Regions from separate parts of the Clostridium sp. AN503 genome, predicted to be linked through region 2. Evidence: a T-box and tRNA genes for the amino acid it is inferred to sense, from the RefSeq annotation. Region 2 holds a T-box; the other holds one or more tRNA genes.
The links. The T-box of region 2 lies ahead of pheS (phenylalanine--tRNA ligase subunit alpha). A T-box ahead of a tRNA ligase gene usually reads a tRNA of that ligase, here a tRNA-Phe.
Positions count from the first base shown of each region.

Region 1 (8,680 bases), 390 kb from region 2:
GACCGGTGAGATCCGTCTGGTCTCAGTATTCCGCGACAGTTACTTAAGGATTGACCAGAAAGATGACTACGACAAGATCAATGAAGCTTATTTCAAGGGGGGCCACAAACAGGCCACAGACGCCCTCCGTGACAATTTAGACCTTCAGATAGACGATTATGCCACATTCAACTGGAAAGCCGTTGTAGACGCCATAAACGTGCTTGGCGGGGTGGATATCGAGATCACGGACAAAGAATTTGCTTATATCAACTCCTTCATCACCGAGACCGTCAATTCCACAGGCGTCGGCTCTGTACAGCTTGATCACGGCGGCATGAACCATTTAGACGGAGTCCAGGCGGTGGCCTATGCAAGGCTCAGGCTGATGGACACGGATTTCAACCGTACCGAACGCCAGCGCAAGGTACTGGGACAAGCTATGGAAAAGGCCAAAAATGCAGATTTCAATACCTTAAAGACACTGGTGGGAGCGGTATATCCGCAGATTTCCACCAGCGTAGGGGTAGACGATCTGATCGGCATGGCTAAGAATGCCAAAAAGTATTATATCGGACAGACCTCCGGATTCCCATTTTCCCATCAGGAAATGAAGATCGGAAAAAAGTCCTGTGTCATACCTACTACGTTAGAGAGCAATGTGGTGCAGCTCCATAGTTTTCTTTATGACAATGCTCAGTACGTGCCTTCTGCTGATGTAAAAAAGATCAGCGCTCATATTGCAGAGGTCAGCGGCCTGGGAGATCCAGGCAAAGATTTGGAATCCGGCAAGAACATCGGCACAGAGGGCAACAGCGGAGGCGGACAGGGAAGCGGACAGCAACCTCAGACTCAGGCACCTGCGCCTCCCAGTGAAACAGCCCCTCCGGAGACAGAATCCGAGACTGCAGAGAGCGAGACAGAACCGGAAAGCAGCACGGAAACGGAATCCACCGAGCCAACAGTCGAACCATTGGAAACCGAAGAAGAGACACAGCAGACTTCAGGTATTATTGAACAGCCGACGGTGGAAGAAGGAGGTCCCCATCAGACAGGGCCGGGAGTAGACAATGGCGGCAGTAGCGAAACTTCCGAGACTCCTGGAACAACTGAAACTCCAGAACATACCACCGGCTCTTTGGAAGGGCCAGGACAGGGCGGCAGCACAACTGAGGAACAGGGGCCTGGCGTATAGAAACAGATATGGATGTATATATGTGTAGACGCAGCGACTAGTTCACATAATATTTTTATGTGAACTAGTCGCTATAAAACAACTGAATAGATTACTTTTTCAGCAAAGTGCAAGTCCCCCTGGTCCCTGTTGATGCCAGGATAACAGACTGATGCGGAAATCAGATTCCTCTGAGTGATTACGTTTGTCAGAAAACGAGCGCGATAGAAGGTTGAGATCGTATTTTATATTTGTATGGGTTCATGTGGTCTATGGCAGGAGCGTTTTTCAACTATTCGCGAAAGAATAGTTTAACGAAAAGTTGAATAAGTCTTATAGGGCTACCAAGGGGTTTTCCCCCTGGTAGCCTTTTTGATTCTTTGGAGGTGATGTTTTGAAAAGAAAATTATATCGTATGTTTTGTGTTGTACTATCTGCTCTTTTGCTTGTGTTTACCCCGGTTTCTGATGTGCTTTCTATTCCTTCCGGCAAAATAAAGTCCCATGCTTTTGCCATAGCAATTCCTGCTGGTATTGCCGCTTATGAACTTGTACAATATGCGCTTATTACTGTTGCTACTGCGGCTGGTGTTTATGGTCTTACTCAAGCTGACTGGGACAGGATTATCTGGGAGTTTAGGCGATCTATGTGGCGAGGTACAAATATGGGGTCTGTTGAGGCTTGGTCTGAAAGTCTTATTTCTGCAAAGGATATCTATTATGATGATGGCTCAATGAGGAATATTCTTATTGATTATGCCATGACTGATCTTGTTAGCAATTTTAGTTATGCTGTTGGTACTGCTTGTCCTGATTATGATTTGTCAGATTTGCCTTCTCTTGATTTTGATGATACTGAAACTATTGATAATACTGCCGAAATAATGGATAAGTATTTTGACTATATAATTAATCTATCTGATCCTATTAATACAGATGAACAATTACGCATGGAATTAGAACAGATGCTTCAGGATTTAATTGATCAAATAAAAGATTCTTTTGACCAAGCTGGTGGGCATTTAGAGGAACCAGAACCACATAGTGCACAGAATGAACTAAATCAGGCTATTTGTGATTATTTTAACTATATTGTCCATGCATTTGAGGCTAATAGCACGTTTTATCAACCTGATAATAATAAGTTTAATGTACATGTTTCGGATTATATCTCTACAGAGTGGCTAGACTTTTTGAAATCAAAAGGTTTTGTATCGTTAGCCTCTGATCCTTCCGCCACTACTGCGGTTTCTGTTGCTTATGAAGCGTATGATGTGTATACGTTCTATGGACTTGAAAACTGCCTTGATATTACAGATTTTTTGTTTCCAAATGGTAGTAAAGCTAAATTCTTCTACGGCTATCCGTTTGGCTACCAATACGATGAGCTTCATTCTATTTATGAACCTCAACCATCGGCTGTTAATCGGCTTAATTCAAGCTTTTCTAGCTGGTATTCGAAACGTGGTGAAAGTATAACCGCTTTTGATACATCAATTACTTTTACTTGGAATGGGTCTCAATGGGTCAGTAGTCCCGTATCTCGTTCTTTTGATATTTATGCGCCATATAACGATGACGGCACACTTAAATTCGATATTAATGGAAAACTGATTCTTACGTTTGACCGATGGTATCAACCTTCCCATGGTAGTTCTATTACATATTCGTTGTCACCTTCAATGGATACCTTTTTTTCTGGAAATATCAAATTTGTAAAAGACGGCGTTACTTATGGGTCAGCTGATTTTATTGATAAAAAAGTTGGTAATGCTTATGTGAATCCTGCCAAGTCTATTGATAGTTTACCGCTTCAGGAGGACGGATCGATAAAGATATACCCCTCTCCCGACTTAGCTACTTCAATTGGACAGGTAATGACTGCTGTCGATGCCGCTGTTGATGCGGGGGCAGATTTATCTTCTGCACCTGTTGTAAATCTCGATACGGTTACGCAACCACTGTTTACGCCCTCCATTAATCCTTCACCGAAGCCTGACCCCGATCCGGTTCCTGATCCCGACCCAATGCCCGATCCCGACCCGGCACCTGACCCCGATCCAATGCCTGATCCCGACCCGGCACCTGACCCCGATCCAGACCCCTCCGACCATCCCGAGGGCTGGGGCATTCTAGATAAGATTCTTGCCGCGATAAAGGCTATTCCCGGTCAGATTGCAGACTTTTTTACATTTGACCCCTCGGCTATTTCCGACGCTTTTGACGGTCTTAAAGAGGCTTTGGCAAGTCGTTTTGAGGTATTAACTGAATTTGGCGCGATCTTTGATAATGTTTCTTATACGCTTGAAAATACTCCGGCAGTCATCACGTTCCGCGTCCCTCCTGATCTGGTTCCATACTTTGGCACTGATGAAGTCGTTGCAATGGATTTAAGGGACTACAGCGATTATTGCGCTTTAGTTCGCTCTATCCTTGTTTGTCTTCTGTGGCTTGGTTTTGCTTTCTCATTGCTTGACATGTTCGATGTTAAGTTCCATGTGGGTTAGGGGGTAAATATGACAGATATTATTGTGAATCTTTTAAGTTGGCTTTCCAGTTGTATCTATACCTATTTTCCGGCTATTACAGTAGGTGACGGTGCCTTGTCAAAAGCGGTTGATGCGGTTGCTTATTTGGCGGATTTGGTGGCTAGGATGAATTGGATTTTCCCCGTTCCTGATGCGTTTTTGATTCTTAGTATCCTTTTTGGCATTAAGCTTGCCAAGATTGTTATATTCGTTGTGAACTGGATTGTCCGTCGCATATTTGATTTGATTCCATAGGAGGTATGTATGAAAAAGAGAAAAAAGAAAGCCCCTGTAGCACTTCCCCTCCTTGAGGAAAAAGCCCTGTACTTCAGCCGCCATAAGAGCATTAGAAAGCGTAAGAAATGGTACAAAGAGCACTACCCAAAGCGGTATATTGCCGCCCGGTTTAACTCTTATGCCCGCGCCCTTAGAAAGCCCGAGAAGTTACCCAAGATGATTGATTTTGCCCGGTGGGTGTTGATTGACTTTTTTGAGTTAAAGGCACGTAAGTTCTGGGGTGTCTATCAGTACGTTGCTATGCCCGGAGAGGGAAAGACCCTCTCTATGGTCGCTCATATTGAACGGGAGATTAAGCATTGGGGGCGTGAGGCTATCTATATTGCTACGAACTTTTACTACGCCCGTGAGGATACCCAGATACGTGATTGGCCCGACATTATAGAAGCGGCCCGGTACGCAAAGAAGAAAAAACTCCTCTGCATCATAGCCATTGACGAGATCCACATCGGGATTGGCTCGGATGCCCGCACTTTCCCACAACCTCTGCGTGCTCTGCTCTCCTTCAACCGGAAATACAACATGGAATTCCTCTGCTCTGCGCAAGTCTATGAGGATATCCCTACGGCTGTCAGGAGGGTGGGCAACTATGTGGTCATTTGTGAAAATACTCTTGGCCTCGACCGTCACTTCACAAACAGGTTCTACACCAAGGCGAAATATGATTCCAAGTTCAGCGGTAAGCGTAAGGATTGCGACATGATATACACCTACGTTGCGGACGATAACCTGTACTCCCTCTACGATACAAGCCGTCAGGTGGAACGCATGAGCGAGGACGCAACCAAGGAGAAGAACAAGCGTATGCAGGCGTTTGAGCTTCTGTTTGGCGAGGGGGGCGCGGAGCAAGGAGCGGAGTGACGCCCGACGCGCACACATCGCCAAACAGGGGCGAATAAGCCAGAGACAGCGAGTGACTGTCTCTGGTGGTGATAAATGGATTCTGGAGGTATATTTTATGGAACTAGCTGTTTCAAACTTTTTTGCGTCTATATTGGCGTGGTTATTTCTTGTTTTGGGACCTATGTTTTTTGTCTATATTCATTGGATTGGTGATTGTTTTATCGGTCGTCCATGGTCTCTCCGCCACTATGTATTTAATTATTTTCTCATTGCCTTAACAATGAATTGTGTATTCCTTGTTCAATTTCCGGAACTGCGATATTTGGTATTTCATTTGTTTACACATGCAATGGACTTCCTACAATTTTGTAAACAAGATGGGTTAAGTGCTCTAAAATTATCCTGTAAAGTCCTGTGGAACCTATTAAAATTACAATCAAGAATAATAGAGTTCTTACTCCCCAGTGTACCGCACTTCTATAATGGTATCCGTCATATTTGGATGTAATATCTCCTGTTATTTCGTATGCAATTGTATATAAGATTTTGTCAATTGCATAACAAATTCCAGAACCAACAAATACACTGATAAGTTGCTCCCATGGGTCTTTGAAGTTTATTTCTATAGAAAACCAAGCGTTTAGTAGGAAGTATATTAGCCAAAAGATAAAATCCATGCTACTCCTCCGGCTTTTCTGACATGTAACCCATATCCCGGTTTATGAGGTCTTTGATGTAACCGCTCATCTTTGTATACCCCTGTTGTTTCATGTGCTCTACTATCGCGGAGTATTCTTCTTCTCGGATGTAGACTTTAACAGTTTTGTATGCTTCTTTGATGTATTCTCTTACGTACTCGTTCCTATCTGTTTTGTTCATATGCGCCTCCGCGTTTAGGCCTAAACAATTTGCACAACACTTAGGCCTAAACTTTGTGTAATATGCCAATGGTGTTTAGGCCTAAACTTTGATATAATAGATTCGTAAGGTAAGATATGATTTACCTTACAGATACAAGGATACCCATAGCAACAAGAACGGAATCCCGTAGTAGTGAGAATGGGTCTAGTATCTCAAGATAAGTATAACATGCACTATTAAGGTTTGGAAAGGGGAATTTGAAATGGAAAACAAGAAAATGACAAATGAGGAAATCTTACATGTTATTCGTTCGGCAACTAAAAAAGCGTGGGTGCGGAGTACTTGTGATATTATGACTTTTGGTTCTTCTTCTGAAATTGCGAGACGTTCTGTTTCTAATTGGAAAGCGCTTGATGATGTTTGTTGCGAACTTGGAATTGAGTATTAATAATAATGGTTGAGGGGGTTTAACCGCCCTCTCCCCTTTAACGGAATGTAGTTTAGTGGTAAAACAGCGGTGCACACCATAAAACAGGGTATGCAAGTCGCGGGTTCGATTCCTGCCATTCCGATTCGCTCAAAGAGCGTAATACAGGTTCTTGTCGAGTAAAAGCCTCCGCATGACACAAACGGCGACGAAATTTAGGCTCCTGTACTATAATGTAGCGGTTGTTGTGGGTGCATCGGAAACCCTCGGTGTAAGCGATAGTTATTAGGCGTTGTTCATGCCGTTGTGAAACGTTCGTGAGGGATTCCGTGATAATCATATCCGTTGATGGAAACGCCGGATATGCCACCTTGACAACTGAATAAGCCCTATAAGAAAGAGAGGAAGAAAGAATGAAAGCAAAGTTAGTAGGTATTCAGAAGTTGGACTATGTAAAAAGGGATGGGAAACAGGTTAAAGGAACAAGCTTACACACCATTCATGATGGACGTGAGGGCATGGTTGGCCAGCAGGTAGAAACTTTCTGGATCTCTGATTCTTACCCGGTGGCATCCGTTGCGAGCTTAAAGCCCGGCATGAACATTGACGTTCAGTACAATAAATTTGGCGGTGTTGATGATGTTATCATCCTGTAACCTCGTACTGCTCTCTACAGTGTTCGCGACTGGTTCCGATGCCCTTCCTGATGAGATTGATTTAATCAATGACTTGGGCGGGGAGCTGGCTGATATCGATTTAGCCGCACTGTATGCACAACTTACGGTTACAAATGAACGGCTCCGTGATATCATGATTGCAATTTATCTGTTCCTTGGAGTGATTGTATTCATCTTCACCTTGCATTTCATTTCTAACATATTCAAAAACATATCATAAAAAGGAGGATTTTGTTATGCGTAAACTTATCGAAAAGGCTAAGGCTCTTGCTGTTCCTGCATCCACCGCCGTTATGCTTGCCGTTCCGACCATGAGTGCTTGGGCTGCGGAAGCTGGTGCTGATGTTGTGGACTTCAACACGATCGCGGGTGAAGGGATTGCCAAGACTGTAACGATCTTCGGTATCATCCTTGCCGCTTTTGCTGGTGGCGCGGTTGGTATTGCGGCATCTAACGTTGGTGTCCAGTACATCATCAAAAAGATTAACGGTCTTCGTCAGGTCGGCTGACGATTCCGGTATTTCTTTCCTCGGAGGGCGGTTATATACTGCCCTCTTTTTGGTATGTTTGATTTGCGAACAGGTTTTCACAAACCTAGCACCGGGTGCCCTCCGGGCGGTGCTGTCTACCCTGTCCTTAGTGGCTGGTACTCTCCTGCCCTCTGGTCTGTGATCGTGCGCCCCGTACCCCATAAGGCGTAGCCTTGATTACCCCATAGTGCCAGACACGGTCGCTGTATTTGTTCGTCATGGTAGGCGTAAGCCGTATCAATCCTTATGTTGTGTCGGCTCTCGCCTGTGCGCCATAGGCGCGGTCTTTCGGAAGTTTGGGGCTAGTATTACCCCAAACTTCTGTTACAAACCCAACAAACTTAGGTTTTAAAAGGGTTTAAACCTTGTAACACGAAAATGTTACATCTGTTACAAGTTACAAGTTGTAAGAAAGGGGAGAAACTTATGGAAAAAGATACTGCTTCTAGAAAGTGGCAGATAACGATAAACAACCCGGTAGAAAAGGGATTCACACACGACCGGATAAAGGAGCTTCTCACAGAGTTTCGCCAAGCGGTCTATTGGTGCATGTCTGATGAAATTGGTGAGGAGGGAACGCCCCACACTCATATTTATCTTCATAGTGCTTGTGTGGTTCGCTTCTCTTCTGTCCGTAAGAGGTTCGATGGTGCGCATCTTGAAATGGCAAAAGGAACTGCACAGCAAAACAAGGATTACGTTATGAAGACGGGTCGCTGGCTCGATACCCGGAAACATGAAACTTGTATTGATGGCACTTTTGAGGAGTTCGGTGATGTTCCGGTTGAACGACAGGGAAAGCGGAATGACTTGGATGACTTATACAGCATGATAAAGGATGGTATGTCAGATTTTGAGATTCTTGAGCAGGACGCTTCTTATATCCTTCACATGGATAAGATTGACCGTGCCAGACAGACCGTCAGGCAGGAGACCTATAAGAACACATGGCGAAATGTTGACGTTACATACATCTATGGTGATACTGGTTCTGGAAAAACTCGCGGTGTTATGGAACGATACGGATATGAGAACGTCTTTCGCGTAACTGATTACTTGCATCCTTTTGACAATTACAAAGGTCAGGATGTGGTAGTGTTCGAGGAGTTCCGCTCAAGTCTGCGTATTGGCGATATGCTTAATTACTTGGACGGATACCCCCTCGAACTGCCTTGTAGGTACGCAAACAAATATGCTTGCTTTACCAAGGTCTATATTATCTCAAATTTGCCCTTAAGTCAACAATACAGTCAATTGCAGATAGAGAATTATGAATCCTACCGGGCATTTCTGCGTCGCATTTCTGGCGTCCAGCATTATACTGGCGGTTGTATCGAATATAGCAAGATTGAAATGCTCTCCAAT
Region 1 covers NZ_JBFDTP010000002.1:1,649,387-1,658,066, reverse strand. The annotation lists gene AB1I67_RS14975 (LCP family protein) at 1-1,174, shown strand, start outside; gene AB1I67_RS14970 (hypothetical protein) at 1,548-3,659, shown strand; gene AB1I67_RS14965 (hypothetical protein) at 3,669-3,935, shown strand; gene AB1I67_RS14960 (hypothetical protein) at 3,945-4,838, shown strand; gene AB1I67_RS14955 (hypothetical protein) at 5,159-5,497, opposite strand; gene AB1I67_RS14950 (hypothetical protein) at 5,499-5,699, opposite strand; gene AB1I67_RS14945 (hypothetical protein) at 5,944-6,129, shown strand; tRNA gene AB1I67_RS14940 (tRNA-Phe) at 6,171-6,253, shown strand; gene AB1I67_RS14935 (hypothetical protein) at 6,522-6,764, shown strand; gene AB1I67_RS14930 (hypothetical protein) at 7,022-7,294, shown strand; gene AB1I67_RS14925 (hypothetical protein) at 7,742-8,680, shown strand, end outside.
Region 1: it has a tRNA-Phe gene. The T-box ahead of pheS (phenylalanine--tRNA ligase subunit alpha) is inferred to sense a tRNA for this amino acid. The anticodon was not compared.

Region 2 (8,680 bases):
GAGATCGGAAATGAGTTCCTTGAGTCCTTTGAGGAGATCGGTCTGATCGGGCTGTCCTGGTATGATGCGGGTGCAAGGAACTTCTATAATTCTGTCAGGCCCATTCAGAAGCTGGAGGACTTAAAAGGCATGAAGATCCGTGTCCAGGAGTCCAAGATGATGGGCAGGATGGTGGAGCTGCTGGGGGCATCTTCGGTGCCCATGACCTATGCAGATGTGTATTCAGCACTGCAGACCGGGCAGATAGACGGGGCGGAGAACAACTGGCCCTCCTATGAGTCCGAGCATCATTATGAGGTGGCAAGATACATGACTGTGGACGAGCATACCCGTGTCCCGGAGGTGCAGATCATAGCTAAGGCAACCTGGGAGAAACTGACGCCGGAATACCAGACGATCATCCGGGAATGTGCCAGAGAATCTGCCGAGTATGAGAGGATGCTATGGAACCAGAGGTCGGAGGCTTCACGGAAAAAGGTGCTTGAGGCCGGCTGCGAGGTGGTGGAATTAAGCCCGGAGGAGAAGCTGCGTTTCCAGGAGGCGGTGACTCCGATCTATAATGAGTTCTGTGGAGACTATGTGGATCTGATCGACCAGATTGTGGCGGCGGGGCGGTAAAATGTGGTAAAATGTTGTGAAAAATCCTTGACAAACTGGTTATAACCAGTTAAGATAGAGACATAGAGGAGCGAGAGATTATGACACATTATGACCGTCTGCCGTTATATTGTAAACTGGCCGATATTATTGAAGAGAAGATTGATTCGGGTGTCTGGAAGAAGGGGATGATGATTCCTTCCGAAAGAGAGCTTTGTAAACAGTATGACATGTCCAGAATTACAGTCCGCAATGCGATTGACGGTCTGGTCCGCCAGGGGAAGCTGGAGAAGGTGCAGGGGAAAGGGACATTTGTACAGGGGAAAAGCATTATCCAGAACCTGGGCAATGTCTACAGTTTTTCCAGGGAGATGGAGAAACAGGGGAAGATATCCTCTACGAAGCTGGTCTGCCGGGAACTGATGGGAGCGAGCTCTAAGGTTGCCCGTGAACTGGGGATTGAAGAGAATGATGAGGTGATCTATATAGAACGTCTCCGTTGTGCAGAACATGTTCCGATTATGCTGGAGAAGAGCTATTTTCCAAAGGAGACCTGCGGCTATGTGTGGGAGATCGACTTAGACCACAAGCATCTTTATAAGACGCTGGAGGAGCAGTACGGGGTTGTGATCAATAAAGCGATCGAGACCTTCAAGGCTTGTGAGCTGAACAGTTATGAGTGCAAGTTACTAAAGTGTCAGCCCAAGCAGTACGGTCTTTTAGTTAAGCGTACTTCCTACAGCAATGACAGAATCATTTGCTATTCATCCATCGTCTCTAAAGGGGATGCATTTGAATTTACCGTGAAACTGGAATCTTAAAAATATGGGATATTAGCAATAATATCCTGTATTTTTACAGATAACTGGTTATGATGATATAACCAGATAAAGAAAGGGGGAAGGGGCATAGGTGGAGGAAATACTGAATGATCGTGTTGTCAGGACAGAAGTGGAGTGTCAAAGTTGGAGAGACTGTGTGAAAGCCTGCGGAGATTTGCTGGTTGCAGAAGGAAAGATAGAACCATCGTTTATCGATTCTATGATTCAGACGGTAGAAGAACTGGGGCCTTACATGATTTTGATTCCAAAGGTCGCATTCTTTCACGGGAGACCTTCGGAAGCTGTGCACAAGGCCTGTCTTTCGCTGATCACGTTAAAAGACAGTGTCAGATTTGAGGAATTTGAAGGCCAGGAGATTTCCTGCGCATTCGGATTCGGAGCGGTAGATGCCGACAGCCATGTGAACATGCTTGTGAAGGTTGCAAAGCTTTTGCAGGATGAGGATTTTGTTAGACTGATCACTCAGCATGGAACCAAAGAAGCAATTATGGAGAAAATAAATCAATATCAGGAGGGGTGTATGGAATGAAGCATGTAGAGTTTTACAACACAGTTATGGAACAATTGCAGCAGCAGTTCCATGAGGAACAAAGCCACATTGAGGAGTCGTCGCTGGCCTGTGCCGAATCGGTTAAAAAAGGTCGCCTGATTCATGTATTTGGATGTGGACATTCTCAGATGTTCGCGATGGAGGTGTTTTACCGGGCAGGCGGACTGGTGCCGGTCAATGCACTTTTGATTCCTCATCTGGCCTTGTTTCCCAAAGCGAAGTTGAGCACTTTGCAGGAGCGTGTAGAAGGATTTTCCGGGGAATACTTAAGGCTTGAGAATGTAAGTCCGGATGATACTATGATCATCGTTTCCGTCTCCGGACGGAATGCGGGAGTTGTGGATATGGCCTTGGAAGCAAAGCAAATCGGAATGAAGGTAATCGCTTTGACCTCAGAGAAATTCTCTGGCAGCGTGACTTCACGGCATTCTTCCGGTAAAAATTTAAAAGATGTGGCGGATATCGTGATAGATATCAAATGCGTAGAGGGAGACGCGTGCTTAAGCCTTCCCCAGATGGAGGCAAAATTTACCGGAACCAGTACGATACTGGGAATGACAGTTATGGACTGTATCATGGCGAGAACCGTGGAGCTCTGTGTGGAAGCGGGGGTGATTCCGCCGGTTTATGTCAGTTCCAATCTTGACAGGGGAGACAAGATCAATGCTGAGTACATAGACCAGTACCGGGAACTGATTGACTGTTTGTAGGGGAGGCAAAAAATGTTGAAGATTATTACGGTATGCGGGTTGGGAGTGGGATCCAGTCTAATCTTAAAAATGACGGTAGATACCGCCATGCAGCAGTTGGGAATGAAGTGTTCTATTGAACATTGGGATATGGGGACAGTCAAAGGCCGCGACTGCGATCTGATTGTGACCACAGAAGGATTCCGAAAGAATTTCGCGGACAGTAACAATGTGGTATTTGTCAACAATATCGTGGATGTCAATGAGACAAAGGCCAGACTTGAGGAGTACTTTAAGACAAAAGAAATGTTATAGTTTTAAACCAAAGGGGGAGTTATAATGCTGGATTTTTTGTTAAATATTATTAAGACACCTGCAATTATTCTGGGAATCGTTGCACTGATCGGCCTGCTGCTTCAGAGAAAGAGTGTGGGACAGGTATTTTCAGGAACGGTTAAGACCGCACTGGGTATGTTGGTGCTGGGGGCAGGCTCCAGTCTGATCGTTACGGAAATCCTTCCGTTTGTCGATCTGTTTTCTGCTGTTTTTCATCTTCAGGGATTTGCAACATCCTCTGAAGCAGTTGTGGGAGCCATGCAGTCGGCTGTACCGGTGATTGCGTCTACCAGTGCGATCATCATGGCGGTGGGATTTCTGGTAAACGTACTGATTGCCCGTTTCAGCCCGCTCAAGTACATATTCCTGACGGGTCATATGATGTGGATCCTGTCTGTAGCCATAGCCGGAAGCCTGTATAGCGCCGGATTCAGCGAGACGATGATCCTGGTGCTCGGGGCCGTGCTCCAGGGAATGCTGATGGTAATATTCCCGGCGATCGGACAGCCAATGGTCCGCAAACTGACTGGAAATGATAATATTGCAATTGCACATCTTACTACATTAGGTACTGTTTCAGCCGCTTATATTGGTGGGCTTCTAGGGGACAAATCCAAGAGTGCGGAAGATATTAAGCTTCCGGAATCGCTGGAATTTTTTAAAGATACATCCATGTCCGTTTCCATTGTTATGGGGCTGTTCTATTTGATCGTGGTCATTATGGCAGGACCGGCTGCTGTTGCGCCCTACGCAGGAGAGACGAATTATATTATATATGGAGTGTTAAAGGCGTTGGGATTTACCGCCGGTATCCTGGTACTGCTTCAGGGCGTCCGGATGTTCCTTGGAGAGTTGGTTCCTGCATTTAAGGGGATCTCAGATAAGCTGGTACCAGGAGCGATTCCTGCACTTGATGTGCCTGCGATCTTTGCATTTGCACCGAACAGTCTGATGATTGGTTTTGTGACGGCTGTAGTTGGCATGATTATTGGTATGGTTGTTTCCTCCGCGGTATTTAAGGTGGTTCCTCTGGTCTCGATCATAGGCGCTTTCTTTACCGGAGGTGTGGCAGGAATCTTTGGTAATGCAAACGGCGGACGAAGAGGAGCAGCGATTGCAGGACTGATCTATGGGTTCCTTTTGATCTTTGGTTCCGCACTGCTGTTCACGATCTTTGATTATGCAGCATATGGCGCTGCTGGAGTTGGTCATGACTGTATCGATGTGATGGTGACGATGGCGTTGCTGAAGATTCCGTATATTGGAATTGCGATAACTGTTGTGGTATTTGGTTTGTTGTGCTGGGGGGAGACAAAGAGAAAGAAATAAAATTATCTTAAAGAACCATAAAATGAACTTGGCAGAATGAGCAAATTATATTACGTTATTATCAACGAAATAAATACAAATAAATACGGTCGGAATGGAGACCTAAAACCCATTTCCAGTGCAGAATAAACTGTGAAAAATTAGGGAACAGGATGGCGCAAGTCATCCTGTTCTTTTACAACAGGAGGTCTATGTCGTACGATTATTCTTTTCATCAGCGTGTACGGGATACGATTATAGAGTGTGCCAGGTCATATAAATGTATCTTTTTTGATTATGAGTATCTGCTTTGTTCTGAGGCGTTCCAAGTCCATGATTATTATATTGTTGATGCCCGAGAGGATAATTATAAGCATTTGACGAGATCATCCATGGTATTCCAGTAGACCTGGTTAAATACCAGTTGTTCATCGGAAGCATGCTGATCCGAACGCTGGAACTGGAATTTTCCGGCAAAACCGGACGAAATATACAAAACGCAAAAATCTTCTTGACTTTTCAGAACCACATGGCTAGAATAATACATAGATTTCAAAATCAGCAATGACAAAAGCAAGGATCGTGTTCAGTAGTGCTTTATTTTCTGCCAGAGAGAAGGGGTCACCGGCTGCAAGCCTCTTTCAGTTCAGATAAACGCATGAAATTCCCACGGGAGCTGCACAGCCGAACAATGAGGTTAGATCAGGTAAGCTGTGACGGGTCATGCACGTTACGCATAATGAAGTGTCCGCCGTATGTGAGAAGCACAGGCGGGAATCTGGGTGGTACCGCGATTGTAGATAGTCGTCCCTTTGTAATGAGAATTGCAAAGGGGCGTTTTTTAATTCATAGTAAATATGGCAAATACATCAATGCTGATGCATCAAAAAGCGTACCAAAGGAACAGAGAAAGGAAGGAAACCATGAAAGAGCAGTTAGAAAAGATTAAAGCAGAAGCACTCAGACAGATTGAGGCTTCCGATGCCCTGGAAAAATTAAACGATATCCGCGTCGCTTACCTGGGCAAAAAGGGTGAGCTGACCAGCGTGCTGAAAAGCATGAAGGATGTTGCGCCTGAGGACCGGCCGAAGGTTGGGCAGATGGTCAATGAGGTCAGGGAACTGATTGAAGCCAGGCTGGAGGAGACCAGGACCGGACTGGCAAAGAAGGCGCGTGAGGAGCAGTTGAAGCGCGAGGTCATCGATGTGACCCTTCCTGCGAAGAAAGCGAATATCGGACACAGCCATCCGAATATGGTGGCGCTGGAGGAAGTGGAACGCATTTTCGTGGGCATGGGCTACGAGGTAGTGGAGGGACCGGAGGTGGAGTATCAGGACTACAACTTCACCAAGCTGAATATTCCGGAGGACCATCCGGCAAGGGATGAACAGGATACGTTCTTCATCAACCCGGAGATCTGCCTGCGCTCCCAGACTTCACCAGTGCAGGCCCGGACTATGGAAAAGGGCAAACTGCCGATCCGCATGATCGCTCCGGGGCGTGTATTCCGCTCCGATGAGGTGGACGCTACCCATTCCCCATCCTTCCATCAGATCGAGGGTCTTGTGATTGATAAGCATATTACATTTGCGGATCTGAAAGGAACACTGGCAGAGTTTGCCAGGGAGCTGTTCGGCGAGGAGACAAAGGTCAAGTTCCGGCCCCACCATTTCCCGTTCACGGAGCCGAGTGCAGAGGTGGATGTGAGCTGCTTCAAGTGCGGCGGCAATGGCTGCCGGTTCTGTAAGGGTTCCGGCTGGATCGAGATCCTGGGCTGCGGCATGGTGCACCCCCACGTGCTGGAGATGTGCGGCATCGATCCGGAGGAGTACACTGGATTTGCGTTTGGTGTAGGCCTGGAGAGGATCGCACTCTTAAAATATGAGATTGATGATATGAGACTGCTGTACGAAAACGACATCCGGTTCTTAAAACAGTTCTAAACCGCAGTCAACGCAGACAAAGATAGAAAATAAAAGGAGAAACGTAACATGAATACAGCGTTATCATGGATTAAAGCATATGTTCCGGATCTGGACGTAACAGCTCAGGAATACACCGATGCGATGACTTTGTCAGGCAGCAAGGTGGAGGGCTATGTCTGTCTGGACAAGAACCTGGAAAAAATCGTAGTAGGACAGATCACAAAAATAGAGCGTCACCCTGATGCAGATAAGCTGATCATCTGCCAGGTGGATATTGGCAAAGAATCCATCCAGATCGTTACCGGGGCGCCAAATGTAAAAGAAGGGGATAAGGTGCCGGTGGTTTTAGACGGCGGAAAGGTGGCTGGAGGCCATGACGGCGGACCACTGCCGGAGGATGGGATCCGCATCAAGTCCGGCAAGCTGCGCGGCGTTGATTCTTACGGTATGATGTGTTCCATCGAGGAGCTTGGTTCCTCCAGAGACATGTACCCGGACGCCCCGGAAAGCGGGATCTACATTCTGCCGGAAGACTCCGAAGTGGGAGCGGATGCCATCGGGGTATTGGGGCTGCATGATGTGGTTTTTGAGTATGAGATCACTTCAAACCGTGTAGACTGCTACAGCGTAGTAGGTCTGGCAAGGGAAGCGGCGGCTACCTTCCGCAAGGAATTCCATGCACCGGTCATCACAGCCACCGGAAATGATGAGAGCATTGACGACTATCTTCAGGTGGAAGTGCAGGATACAAAGCTGTGTCCGCGCTACTGTGCGAGGATGGTAAAAAATATCAAACTGGCCCCGTCGCCGGAGTGGATGCAGAAAAGGCTGGCAGCCAGCGGTATCCGTCCCATCAACAACATTGTAGACATCACCAACTATGTGATGGAGGAGTACGGTCAGCCGATGCACGCATTCGACTATGACCAGATCGCAGGACATAAGATCGTGGTGAAATGTGCGAAAGACGGAGATGAGTTCCAGACTCTGGACGGACAGGTAAGAAAGCTTGACAGCACGGTGCTGATGATCAACGACGGCGAGAAGGAAGTCGGCATTGCCGGGATCATGGGTGGAGAGAACTCCAAGATCACCGATGATGTAAAGACCATGGTCTTTGAGGCGGCATGCTTTAACGGCACCAATATCCGCCTTTCCTCCAAAAAGATCGGGCTGCGCACCGATGCGTCCGGCAAGTTTGAGAAGGGCCTGGATCCCAACAATGCTGAGGAGGCCGTCAACCGCGCCTGCCAGCTGATCGAGGAACTGGGAGCAGGAGAAGTGGTCGGGGGGATCATCGATGTTTATCCGGTGAAGCGCGAGCCGGTCCGCATCAAATTCGATGCTGACAAGATCAATGACCTGCTTGGTACCCAGATTGACGCGGAGAACATGAAGCAGTATTTTGCAAAGATCGATCTGGGATTTGATGAGACGGCCCAGGAGGTGATCGCTCCAACCTTCCGTCAGGATCTGCACTGTATGGCAGATCTGGCAGAGGAGGTTGCCCGGTTCTTTGGCTATGACAATATCCCTACGACCCTGCCGTCCGGCGAGGCCACCACGGGAAAACTCTCTTATAAGCTGCGGATTGAAGAGATGGCCCGGGAAGTAGCGGAGTTCTCCGGCTTCAGCCAGAGCATGACCTACTCCTTTGAGAGCCCGAAGGTGTTTGACAAGCTGCTGCTTCCGGCTGACTGTAAGCTGCGCCAGACTGTGAACATCTTAAACCCGCTGGGCGAAGATTTCAGCATCATGCGGACCAGCCCGCTAAACGGCATGCTAAGCTCTTTGTCCACCAACTATAACCGCAGGAACAAAGACGTGAAGCTTTACGAGCTGGCGAATATTTATCTGCCGAAGGCGCTGCCGCTCACGGAGCTTCCGGATGAGAGGATGCAGCTGACCCTGGGGATGTACGGCGAAGGCGATTTCTTTACCATGAAGGGTGTTGTAGAAGAACTGTTTGACAAGCTGGGTATGGTGAAAAAGGTACATTATAACCCGGACTGCAGCCGTCCTTACCTGCATCCCGGCAGAAAAGCCGATATCGTATACGAAGGTGTGACCCTTGGATATGTGGGAGAGCTGCACCCGGATGTGGCTGACAATTACAAGATCGGCGAGCGTACCTACGTGGCAGTACTGGATATGCCGAATGTGATCCCATTTGCCGATTTCGACCGCAAGTATACCGGGATTGCCAAATATCCGGCGACCAGTCGTGATATCAGTATGGTGGTTCCGAAAGAGATCCTCGTGGGGCAGATCGAAGATATCATCGCCCAGAGAGGCGGCAAGATCCTGGAGAGCTACAAGCTGTTCGATATCTACGAAGGCGCACAGATCCTGGCAGGGCATAAGTCCGTCGCGTATTCCATCACGTTCCGGGCAAAGGATCACACCTTGACCGACGACGAGGTGAATGCAGCG
Region 2 covers NZ_JBFDTP010000002.1:1,259,966-1,268,645, forward strand. The annotation lists gene AB1I67_RS13100 (TRAP transporter substrate-binding protein) at 1-618, shown strand, start outside; gene AB1I67_RS13105 (GntR family transcriptional regulator) at 699-1,418, shown strand; gene AB1I67_RS13110 (PTS sugar transporter subunit IIA) at 1,510-1,968, shown strand; gene AB1I67_RS13115 (SIS domain-containing protein) at 1,965-2,699, shown strand; gene AB1I67_RS13120 (PTS sugar transporter subunit IIB) at 2,712-2,993, shown strand; gene AB1I67_RS13125 (PTS ascorbate transporter subunit IIC) at 3,018-4,343, shown strand; T-box leader at 4,890-5,137, shown strand; gene pheS (phenylalanine--tRNA ligase subunit alpha) at 5,246-6,265, shown strand; gene pheT (phenylalanine--tRNA ligase subunit beta) at 6,314-8,680, shown strand, end outside.